2 regions of the Rhizobium sp. RAF56 genome follow, and region 1 is predicted to be linked to the other one. Evidence: riboswitches for the same ligand, from Rfam matches in the RefSeq annotation. Region 1 holds a riboswitch; the other holds the start of a gene.
What was found. A riboswitch is a leader RNA that binds a small molecule or an ion and turns the genes downstream of it on or off. The one in region 1 is predicted to bind S-adenosylmethionine.
Positions count from the first base shown of each region.

Region 2: it holds a riboswitch for S-adenosylmethionine, as region 1 does, so the genes downstream of both, AB4048_RS12555 (hypothetical protein) here and AB4048_RS16460 (O-succinylhomoserine sulfhydrylase) in region 1, are expected to answer to the same signal.

Region 1 covers NZ_JBFRDU010000018.1:7,496-12,531, reverse strand. The annotation lists gene AB4048_RS16470 (alpha/beta fold hydrolase) at 1-557, opposite strand, end outside; gene AB4048_RS16465 (2'-deoxycytidine 5'-triphosphate deaminase) at 739-1,833, opposite strand; SAM riboswitch at 1,907-1,985, shown strand; gene AB4048_RS16460 (O-succinylhomoserine sulfhydrylase) at 2,030-3,214, shown strand; gene apaG (Co2+/Mg2+ efflux protein ApaG) at 3,415-3,807, shown strand; gene AB4048_RS16450 (Hsp33 family molecular chaperone) at 3,893-4,888, opposite strand; gene argF (ornithine carbamoyltransferase) at 4,954-5,036, opposite strand, start outside.
Region 2 covers NZ_JBFRDU010000012.1:123,788-128,823, forward strand. The annotation lists gene AB4048_RS12530 (YkgJ family cysteine cluster protein) at 1-47, shown strand, start outside; gene AB4048_RS12535 (hypothetical protein) at 206-901, shown strand; gene AB4048_RS12540 (hypothetical protein) at 901-1,332, shown strand; gene AB4048_RS12545 (hypothetical protein) at 1,334-1,792, shown strand; gene AB4048_RS12550 (hypothetical protein) at 2,028-2,324, opposite strand; SAM-I-IV-variant riboswitch at 2,666-2,761, shown strand; gene AB4048_RS12555 (hypothetical protein) at 2,796-3,368, shown strand; gene AB4048_RS12560 (hypothetical protein) at 3,537-3,671, shown strand; gene AB4048_RS12565 (hypothetical protein) at 3,661-3,969, opposite strand; gene AB4048_RS12570 (UvrD-helicase domain-containing protein) at 4,131-5,036, opposite strand, start outside.

The DNA.
Region 1 (5,036 bases):
AGGTCTTTGTGGAACGGTTCCTGTACGGCGTAGAGCACCTTCGCTCTTTCTTCCGGCAGGTCGCCTGCGAAATCGCGCAGGAACGCCTCCTCGCCGAGCCGTCCCTCGTCACCGTCGAAAACGATGCCGGCGGTCGCCGGCGGGGTGGGGAAGGTCTTGGCGAGCGCGGTATAATCCTCGCCGGCGTCCGGCGCGCGCGCGGCGACATAGACCAGCGCCGAAACGTTCGGATGGACGCCTGCCTCGGAGACGATCATGCCTGCAAAGGAATGCCCGACCAACACGGTCGGCCCGTCCTGGCGGGCCAGCACGCGCGAGACCGAGGCGGCGGCTTCAGGCAGCGTCGTCAACGGGTTCTGGACCGCCGTGACGTTGAACCCTGCGGACTGCAGCCGCGCGATCACCTCCGACCAGCAGGATCCATCCGCAAACAGCCCGTGCACCAGCACGACGTTGCGGGCTTTCACGGGGGCTGAGGATGCGGCGAAGCCGACGGTCGAAATCAGCTGCATTGAGCCGGCCGCAAGGGCGAGCGTGAACGTCCGTCTGTTCATCATCGTCGGAAACCTCAAGGTCGATCATGATGCAGAATCGATATGTAGGACCGTGTCCGCTCCTCAAGGGTGCGGCCCGACGATTTTTACTGAGTGCCTGATGCCGTCCTAGACCGTTTTTACGCAATTCCGGACGGAAAACCGTGTCACACTTTTCCTGGAATTGCTCTAAGCGCGCCTGGTGTCAGAGCCTGAAATGCTTCGACAGTTTCAGACCCTGGGCCTGATAGTTGGAGCCGAGGCCCGAGCCGTAGAGGCTGGAGGGCTGTTCCTGCATATGCTCGTAGACGAGGCGGCCGACGATCTGGCCGTCTTCTAGGATGAAGGGCACTTCGTGGCTGCGGACTTCGAGCACGGCGCGACTGCCGCGACCGCCTGCCGGAGCGTGGCCGAAGCCCGGATCGAAGAAGCCGGCGTAGTGCACGCGGAATTCGCCGACGAGCGGATCGAACGGCGTCATTTCCGCCGCATAGAGCGGCGGAACGTGCACGGCCTCGCGCGAGACGAGGATATAGAATTCGTCCGGATCCAGAATGAGTTCCGTGCGGCCGCGGCTATAGAGCGGCTCCCAGAAATCGAAGATGTCGTGCTGGTCTTTTTTGTCGACATCGACGACGGCGGTGTGGTGCTTGCCGCGATAGCCGATCAGGCCGGCCTTGTCGCCGGTAAGGTCGATCGAAAGCGCAATCCCGCCGCCGCTGACATTCGGCCGCTTGGCGGCGACCAGCGTCTCGCGCTCGTGCAGCGCCAGAAGCTCGGGCTCGCCGAGCAGCGCCTGGCCGACGCGGAAGCGGATCTGCGACAGCCGCGAACCGCGCCGCACGACGATCGGGAAGGTGCGCGGGCTGATCTCCAGATAGAGCGGTCCGGAATAACCGACCGGGATCTTGTCGAATTCCTGCGCATAGTCGGTAATGACGCGCGTGAAGATGTCGAGGCGGCCGGTCGAACTCTTCGGATTGGCCGAGGCCGACATGTCGGCCGGCAGGTCGAGCGCTTCCATCAGGGGCACGATGTAGACGCAGCCCGTTTCCAGGACGGCGCTTTCCGTGAGATCGATGACATGCAGGCTCAGCCGGTCGAGCTTGTCCGCGACACGATGCGAGGGGCCGGGCATGAAGCTTGCCCGGACGCGAAATGCCTTGGCGCCAAGCCTCAGGTCGAGGCTCGCCGGCTGGATCTGGTCGCGGTCGAGCGCTTTTTCGCTTCTGAGGCGCCCCGTGTCGAAAAGCGCCGAAATGGCGCGATCCGCCAAGATTCCTGTTTCGCGAGCCATCATGTCCCATCCATATTTTGCCGCCGACAAAACCAAAATCGAGGAATTGACGCAAGCCGTCAACGGCGGTATTGCAGTCTTATCCCGTGGTGATTTGGCCGGTCGGCTTGCAGCCACGTTAAACAAGTGGCTAAAAAGACCGGGGTTGGAACCGGTCTGCTTTCGCGACCGGTTTTTTTGTTTTGAAAGTGGTGATGGCATGAGCAAGACTTGGCGCCCCGCAACCCAACTCGTTCACGGTGGCACGCTCCGTTCGCAATATGGCGAGATGTCCGAAGCGATCTATCTCACACAGGGCTTCGTCTACGAGAACTCGGAAGCCGCCGAGGCCCGTTTCAAGGGCGAGACCGAGGGCTTCATCTATGCCCGCTACGGCAGCCCCACCAACGCCATGTTCGAAAAGCGCATGTGCCTGCTCGAAGGCGCTGAGGAGGGTCGCGCCACCGCTTCCGGCATGGCAGCCGTCGCCGCAGCGGTGCTCTGCCAGGTGAAGGCCGGCGACCATATCGTCGCGGCCCGCGCCGTCTTTGGCTCCTGCCGCTATGTCGTCGAGACGCTGGCGCCGAAATACGGCGTCGAGTGCACGCTGGTCGATGGCCGCTCGCTGGAAAACTGGGAAAAGGCGATCAGGCCGAACACCAAGGTCATGTTCCTGGAAAGCCCGACCAATCCGACACTCGAAGTCGTCGATGTCGCGGGCGTTGCGAAACTCGCCAATCAGGTCGGTGCCAAGCTGATCGTCGACAACGTCTTTGCAACCCCTCTCTTCCAGAAGCCGCTCGAACTTGGCGCGCATATCGTCGTCTATTCCGCGACCAAGCATATCGACGGCCAGGGCCGCTGCCTCGGGGGCATCGTTCTGTCCGACAAGAAGTGGATCGAGGAAGAGTTCCAGGAATATTACCGCCATACCGGTCCTGCCATGTCGCCCTTCAATGCCTGGACGCTTCTGAAGGGCATCGAGACGCTGCCGCTGCGCGTGCGCCAGCAGACGGAGAATGCGGCTGCCGTCGCCGATTTCCTCGCCGCGCATCCCAAGGTCGCAAAGGTCATCTATCCCGGTCGCAAGGACCATCCGCAGGCCGACATCATCGCCAAGCAGATGACCGGCGGATCGACGCTGGTTGCAGTCGAACTGAAGGGTGGCAAGGACGCGGCTTTTGCGCTGCAGAATGGGCTCGAGATTACGCGCATATCCAACAATCTCGGCGACTCCCGCAGCCTGATCACGCATCCGGGAACCACCACGCACAAGAACCTGACGGAAGACGCTCGCGCCGAACTTGGCATCTCGCCGGGCACCGTCCGCTTCTCCGCGGGCATCGAGGACACCACCGATCTCGTCGAGGACTTCGCCCGCGCGCTTGACAAGGTGTCGGCCTGACCGAACACCCGGCGGCTCGCGAAAGCGGCCGCCGATCGCCAAAAAAGACGCGCTAATAGTCAGGTTAACCCTGAATTTTAGCGTTAACAGTCGGTAAAGCTCCCGCAGCGTACTGTTCTAGAATGATTCGCCAACGATTTCTTGACGGGCGGCTCGGCCTGCGGCTATCGGTTGGTGTGTCAAAACTAGGCCACTCGCATATGTATCGCGCCCTAACACGAGGCATCGAGGTCGTCGTCGAACCGTTTTATCTGGAGGAGCAATCCGATCCAGACGACGATCGCTATGTCTGGGGCTACCGCATCGTCATTTCGAACAATTCGGTGCTGACGGTGCGACTGGTCAATCGATACTGGCACATCACCGATCAGAACGGCCAGGTCGACGAAGTCAGTGGCCCGGGCGTCGTGGGTGAACAGCCGAGGCTGAAACCGGGCGACACTTACGAGTATTCCTCCGGCTGCCCGCTCGATACACCATCGGGCATGATGTTCGGCCATTACCAGATGGAAACCGACGAGGGCGAACTGTTCGACGTCGCCATTCCGGCCTTTTCGCTCGATACGCCGGGCCTGCTACGCACGCTGAACTAGAGCAGATCAGCTTTTCTTTGAATCGCAGATCCGCTCTATCTTTTTGTTTTCACGAGCGCCTGCAATTGCCTCGGCAAGCGTCCGGCTATTCGGCCTCGGCGCTGACTTCCGCCGCCTCGAAACGATAGGTCGTCGAGCAGAATTCGCACGTGACCGCGATCTCGCCGTTATCCTGGGCCGCTTCGATGTCGTCGGCGGACAGGCTCTTCAGCACGCCCTTCAGCCTGTCGCGCGAACAGCTGCAGCGGTCGACTACCGACTGCGGTTCGAAGACGCGAACGCCGCGTTCGTGAAACAGGCGGAACAACAGCCGTTCCGTGCCGACCTGCGGGTCGGTGAGCTCATCCGCATCGATCGTCTCGACCAGCGAGCGGGCTTCGGCCCAGGCATCGTCCTCGATGCTGCCGGTTGCAACGATATCGCCATCGCCGCCATGGAGGTCGGGCTGGCGCATGCGTTCGGGCGCCTCGGGCAGGAACTGGGCGATCAGGCCGCCCGCCCGCCAGCGATGACGCGGCTTGCCCGCCGCATCGCGGTCGAAAAGCTCGGCAGCACTTAGCCGCACCCGCGTCGGGATCTGTTCCGACTGACGGAAATAGACGCCCGCGATCTCTTCGAGAGAGCGGCCGTCGAGCGGCACGATGCCCTGGTAGGGTTGCGAGTAGCGGCCCTGGTCGATGGTGAAGGCAAGCACGCCGGCGCCGAGCAGCTGCTCCGGCTCCGTTTCGCCGGCTGCCACGGCGCGCTCCAGCGCTTCCGCGTTGAAGCGAGCATAGGCGCGGACGTTTTCCGGCGTCGCGAAATCGGCGACCAGCATGTCGACCGGCCCGTCGCTCCTGGTCTGCACGGTGAACTTGCCGTCGAACTTCAGGGACGTGCCGATCAATACCGTCAGCACAACTGCTTCGGCCAGCAGCCGCGCCACCGGCTCGGGATAATCATGCCGGGCAAGAATGGCATCGAGAAGCGGACCCAGCTGGACGGCGCGTCCGCGCACGTCCAGGGCTTCCACCTGAAAAGGAACGACATGGTCATCCCCGGCAAAATCGAATTGGCCGAGCGATGCGGCACTTTCCGCCATATATCCTACTCCTAGTCCTTGGGCGCAGGTTGCCGCCCGGAGGCTGCGGCGCGCCGCAGCCTGAATTAGATCACACCCAGGCACCATGCCAGAATAGATTTCTGCGCATGCAGGCGGTTTTCCGCCTCGTCGAACACTACGGATTGCG
Region 2 (5,036 bases), on a different contig from region 1:
TGAAATCACCTGTCGGCCCGCGCCGCGTCGCCGAGCGACGGTCATAAAGGCTTTCAGATGGCGCTATCGGATATATCCTCCGGTACCCTACGATCTAAGTGATTGTAAATAAACGCTATAAAATCGCGATTGACGTCTACCCACAGTTGGGCTCACATTTTCATCCTGAAGGCATTGAATTTTGGGTAGAGGTCGAGACTAATTCATGGAAGCTACAGCCAAGCCGAACGGCCACGCGGCCAAGAAGCAGACGAAAGAGCGCACGGCCAAGAAGAAGGCGACGAACGGGCACGCACGGCTGTCCAACAGGGTTGGCGTCGCTACCGGTGCCGCTCAGTTTCTTGAAGCTGTCGATCATCGATCCCGGGCGGCGAGGCGTTATCGCGACCTTTGCGCCGACCTCGCCGAGCACCTTGGTGGTGCAGCCCACATCAGCGCCGTGAGAGAGCACATCATGCGCCGTGCCTGCGCTTTAATCGTCTGGGCCGAAGCCGAAGAAAGCAAATTGGTTGAGGTCCAAGAAGGCCCGCCCTTCGATCCCGTGGTCTATTCCACGGCGGTGAATAGCCTTCACAGGCTTCTCCAATCGATTGGCCTCAACCCGCACCTGAAAGTTTTTGCTCCCGATTTGCGGAAATATGTCAGCGCCGTCATCGACGCTGGCGAGACGGTCGACATCGTGCCGGATCAGCCTGTCCCGGACGCCGAGCCAGTTAAGCGAGATGCCCGTGGGCGCGTACTGCGCGGAACGCCCGAACAGGCCGAGGCCGCACGGCGCATGCGCGAAACGGCGGCAAAGAAGAAGGCCGAGCGTGAGGCCGCCGAGCTGCGGATGGTTCGGGAGGCCGTCGAGAGCGCCAAGGCCGAGCACGCCGCACGACAGGCCGGGGGTGAACCCTGATGGCCAAGGACAGCAGCGAGCTAAGGGCTGACCTCGTACAGATGCTGATGTTCGACCGCCAGAGCGCGCTCTACCAGAACAATGCAGGTGCCGCCGTTCAGGCCAGCTCCCGGGTCGTCGACCTGCTGCTCGGACGCCTCGCCGACGAGGCCAAGGACGTCACGCCAATCGGGGTGGTGCAGACGGTCGTCGTCCATCAGCATTTGTGCATTGCCTGCCGTCAGCAGTTGGGGTTGGAGGCAGCGCCAGTGCATGCAGCCCTTACCGATGCCGAGCGGCTGCGCGTCGGCGGCTGGGACGAGCCCGACTTCGACCCCGATGCCGCCGCCGCTGGCCAGCCCGAACCCGCCGGCCCGTCCGCTATCCGCAAGCCCGCCACCATTTCCGTGCCGAAGCTTCCGACGCCGAAGCGCACCGTCAGGAGGGCTTGATATGGCAGCAGCACCAGCAGTGGCACGCAACAACACCACCCGACCGAAGGGCGTCACATGGGTCCCGTCGAAATGGCGCTCGACGTTCCGCCATCGCAAGCAACGGTTCTGGCTCGGGCACTACCCCGACAAGGCGGACGCGATCCAAGCCAGCGAGGACGCCCGCCTGCGCTTGGGCATCCCGCAAGCCCGGGCCGGTTCAAAGCGCGTCAACCGCCAGCCCGGCTATTGGGTGGCGCGCATCATGATCGACGGCAAGCGGCATTTTCTGGGCCGCTTCGATAGCGCCGCCGAGGCGGCGGCGGCGTATATGGCGGTGGCGTGGCAGGCAAGCGGCATGCCGCAGAGGCGGGAGAATGACGATGGACATTGCCAGAGGGCTTGGCCTGAAAGGATCAAGGCATGCCTCGGGAACCGAACAGGCAGGATCGTGCCAAGGCCAAAGCGGCTCGATCTCTGATGCCGCCAAGGAAAGCCTCCGCAGTCTAGTCTGGCAGCAACATCACGCTCACCAAATCCGACTGACGGTGATCGAGGGCGTCGTCAACCCTGGTGAATACCCATGCCTACAGTAGGCCAAGGCAGGCACTAGGACCTGAGCAAATTGCGTTCTGAAAGCCATACGAAGGCCAACAAAGACGCTCTGGCAGAGGTCCGATTAATGACTTGCCTCCGCCGAGAGGCTCTCAACCGAATTAGTCGTTGATAGACAGCGGGCAAAGCTCCACCGCGCCGATAGTGATTGCTGCGGCAGAACCCAAGCAATCGTAGTAGCAGATTTTGTTCATGCCACTCGTTCGCTCGCCGGTCTTAAAGCACATTACGGCTACCTGCTTACCGGCAACAACGTCGCCGTTGTGTTTCCACTGCGACGACAGCTGACCAATAGTCGAGCCGTTCGACTTCGCGTTGGTGTTGTGGTCGAACGTCGTATCAGCGAACGCTGCCGTTGCGAGCAGCGAGAGACCCGTTGCCAAAATCATCTTCTTCATGTTGTCTTCACACCCCTATTCGGCACGGACAATTCCCTGCCGCCTAACACATGGGATGAAAGCTGAGGCGCTGCTTGATTAGCGACGCCAATCTCTTGCTATCAGCTGCCAATTTTGGTGGGAACCTCTCAACCCAGCCAAATGGTTCTCCTCGGACGCCTTACCGAAGAAGCCAAGGACGCCACGCCGGTCGCGCAAGTCAACGTCATCTCCGATGGATATTCCTTCTGACTAAAGTCCGATCACTTGTGTTTCGATGCCAAAATCTTGCGCATCGCCGCCATGACTATCGGGCTACTCGGGGCCGCCATTGACATTGCCGTTGTCCACACCCCACTGTCTTTTTGCATCCAGAGAGGGCTTCGGCCCCGCCAACCAGCCTTGACCGGCAACGGTGGTACGACGATGTGGCCCAACGGGCAACAATTGGTCGTCAGCCCTCCAGATGCGTGTGCAACTCTGGAGGTTTTTATGCTTTCACGACGTGGTTTTCTGGTTGGAACGGGTGGTCTGCTCACGGCGGCGTTCGTCAACGATGCGCAGTCATTTGTGCTTCGGAACGACCAGCCGCTGCTGGTCACGCCCCCGCAAATTGCCCAAACCTTGTTCTGGTATGACAATGATGAACAGGGCTTGATGCTGACGATCGGCGAGTGGGATGTCTGCCCACCACCACCAACGTGGCGCGAATTCTTTGTCAGCGAAGGCGTACCGCACGGGACGGAGCCGGACGCGGACCGCATATGGACGGAGCACAACATTGAACCGGCGGACTACGATGAGCAGGTTGATGGATTGTGGTGGGAGACCCGGTTCGACCTTAAGACTGGCCCGACTGCCAAAGCCTATCATCTTTTGAGGAAGCTCGATCTCGGTCCTACTCTCAAGCGTTCAACCGAACAGTCGCACCTGGTGTTCCGCGAGGGTGATCTTAGCAATCAAGACAGCCGCTGGGTCGACGCACGCAACCACCTCACCCTGTCCCTGTTGCAGGCCCGGCTGATCGATTTGAAGCTTCCCATCAGCATTGCAAAGGGAGCCTGATGCGCATCCAAAAGACGAACTCACAGTGGATCGAGCAACCCCAGATGGCTGTGGAGAACTCCTTGCTCGAAAGCCGGAAAGCCCAGCGTCACGACGCAGAACGAGATCTTTGCGCTGGAGCGCGCCCTCCTGGCGCAGGAGACGCACCAGAAGTAGCCTGAGGGCGTCATGAATTATCTTAGCACCGAGGAGGGCAAGAAACGCGGTATCATGGGCGCGGTCGCCGCCGGGCTGCTATCAGTCCCGCAGGCCAAGGAGTTCACGAGCCAGCAGCGGGGGCAACCACAGCGTCTCAAGATGTAGCAAAGGAGGCATATGATTTCTTCGCCTCGTCAGTATACAGCCACGCGACGCCGTGCTCGATGGCCCGCTCCCAGACCCAGTCGAAGTCTGCGGGCGACCACTGGAAATTGGCGTCTTGTTTCATGCCGAGCCCTTCCATGATCTCGCCGCCCTCCCAGAACAGGAGGTCGGCGAGGTTCATGTTTTCGCGTTCGGTGCGTTCGGCAATGAACTGCCTGCGGCACTCCTGAATACCCCATTCGCGGTCGGTCTCACTGTACCGGCCTTTGGCGTCGAACCAGCGACCGCTTTTCTGCATGACCTCATCGAATTGGCTCGAGAGGAAATCGTTGAAGTCTTCTTCTTCTTCGGGGGAAAGGAGCGTGTGTGTCATGCCCCCAATTTAAACCAGCGGCTATCCTTTTCAAAGGACATAACGGCCACGCCGTATCATCGGCCGAGGCCGCTCGGGGGCGTGGCCTAAAGCTTTGACTTTGTAGCCCCGACACCCGCCATGTTGGTCAAAATCTTAGCCTTTCCGGTGCAGACAGGATATCGCACGCAGCTCAGGAAGGCACCGTAACGCCCGGATCGTTCGATCAGCCATCCATCCTTGCACGCTTGGCATGATGGATAGGTCGCTGCGCAATTACACTCGACCTCCGTTGATCCGTCTCGATATCTTGGAAGTCCAACACCACAGGACGAGCAAGCGGGTAGCAAATTTCCGCAATGTTGCACGTGCTCGCAGCGATACCAGGTTCGACCATCCTGGCCCCGCACGTCCAGTAACCTTCCGCCACACTCTCCACACTCGTGCGCCGTCTGTCCGGCGCCAGCTCCCCGTAAAATGCCATATTCGGGGTCCTTGTTGAGTTCGGTCACAAAGGACGATGGTCTCGAGTTCGAGGCGAGGATCGTCATGGTGTGGCGGGCCCGGGTCATTGCAACATACATGACCCGCCGCTCTTCGGCGTTTTCGAACAACTCCTCCTCCGGCGATACCAACGCAAGCAAGGGATCGTCGACGATCTCGGAGGGGAAGCCCATTCGGCCGCTGTCCGCGCTCAGAAGTATCACATGATCGGCTTCGAGGCCCTTTGATGCATGGATTGTCTTGAAGCTAATGTGCAGCCGGGGGAAACGCCGTTTCAGATCAATGATGTCCGGCGCGAGAAAGCGATACCGTCCCAGCAGCAATACGCTTGCCGTGTTCGTGGGCTCAATCCTGGCGGACATTCCTGCCAGAACTTCGCCGAGCTTTTTTTCCTCCTCGCCCCTCGGCGTCATCACGATCCCGATGGCCGGTTCGGTTGCATTCCCTGCCGGAACGATCTGCTTGGAGATCTGGGCCGGGTTTTTCAGCACGAATGTTCTGGCCGCGTA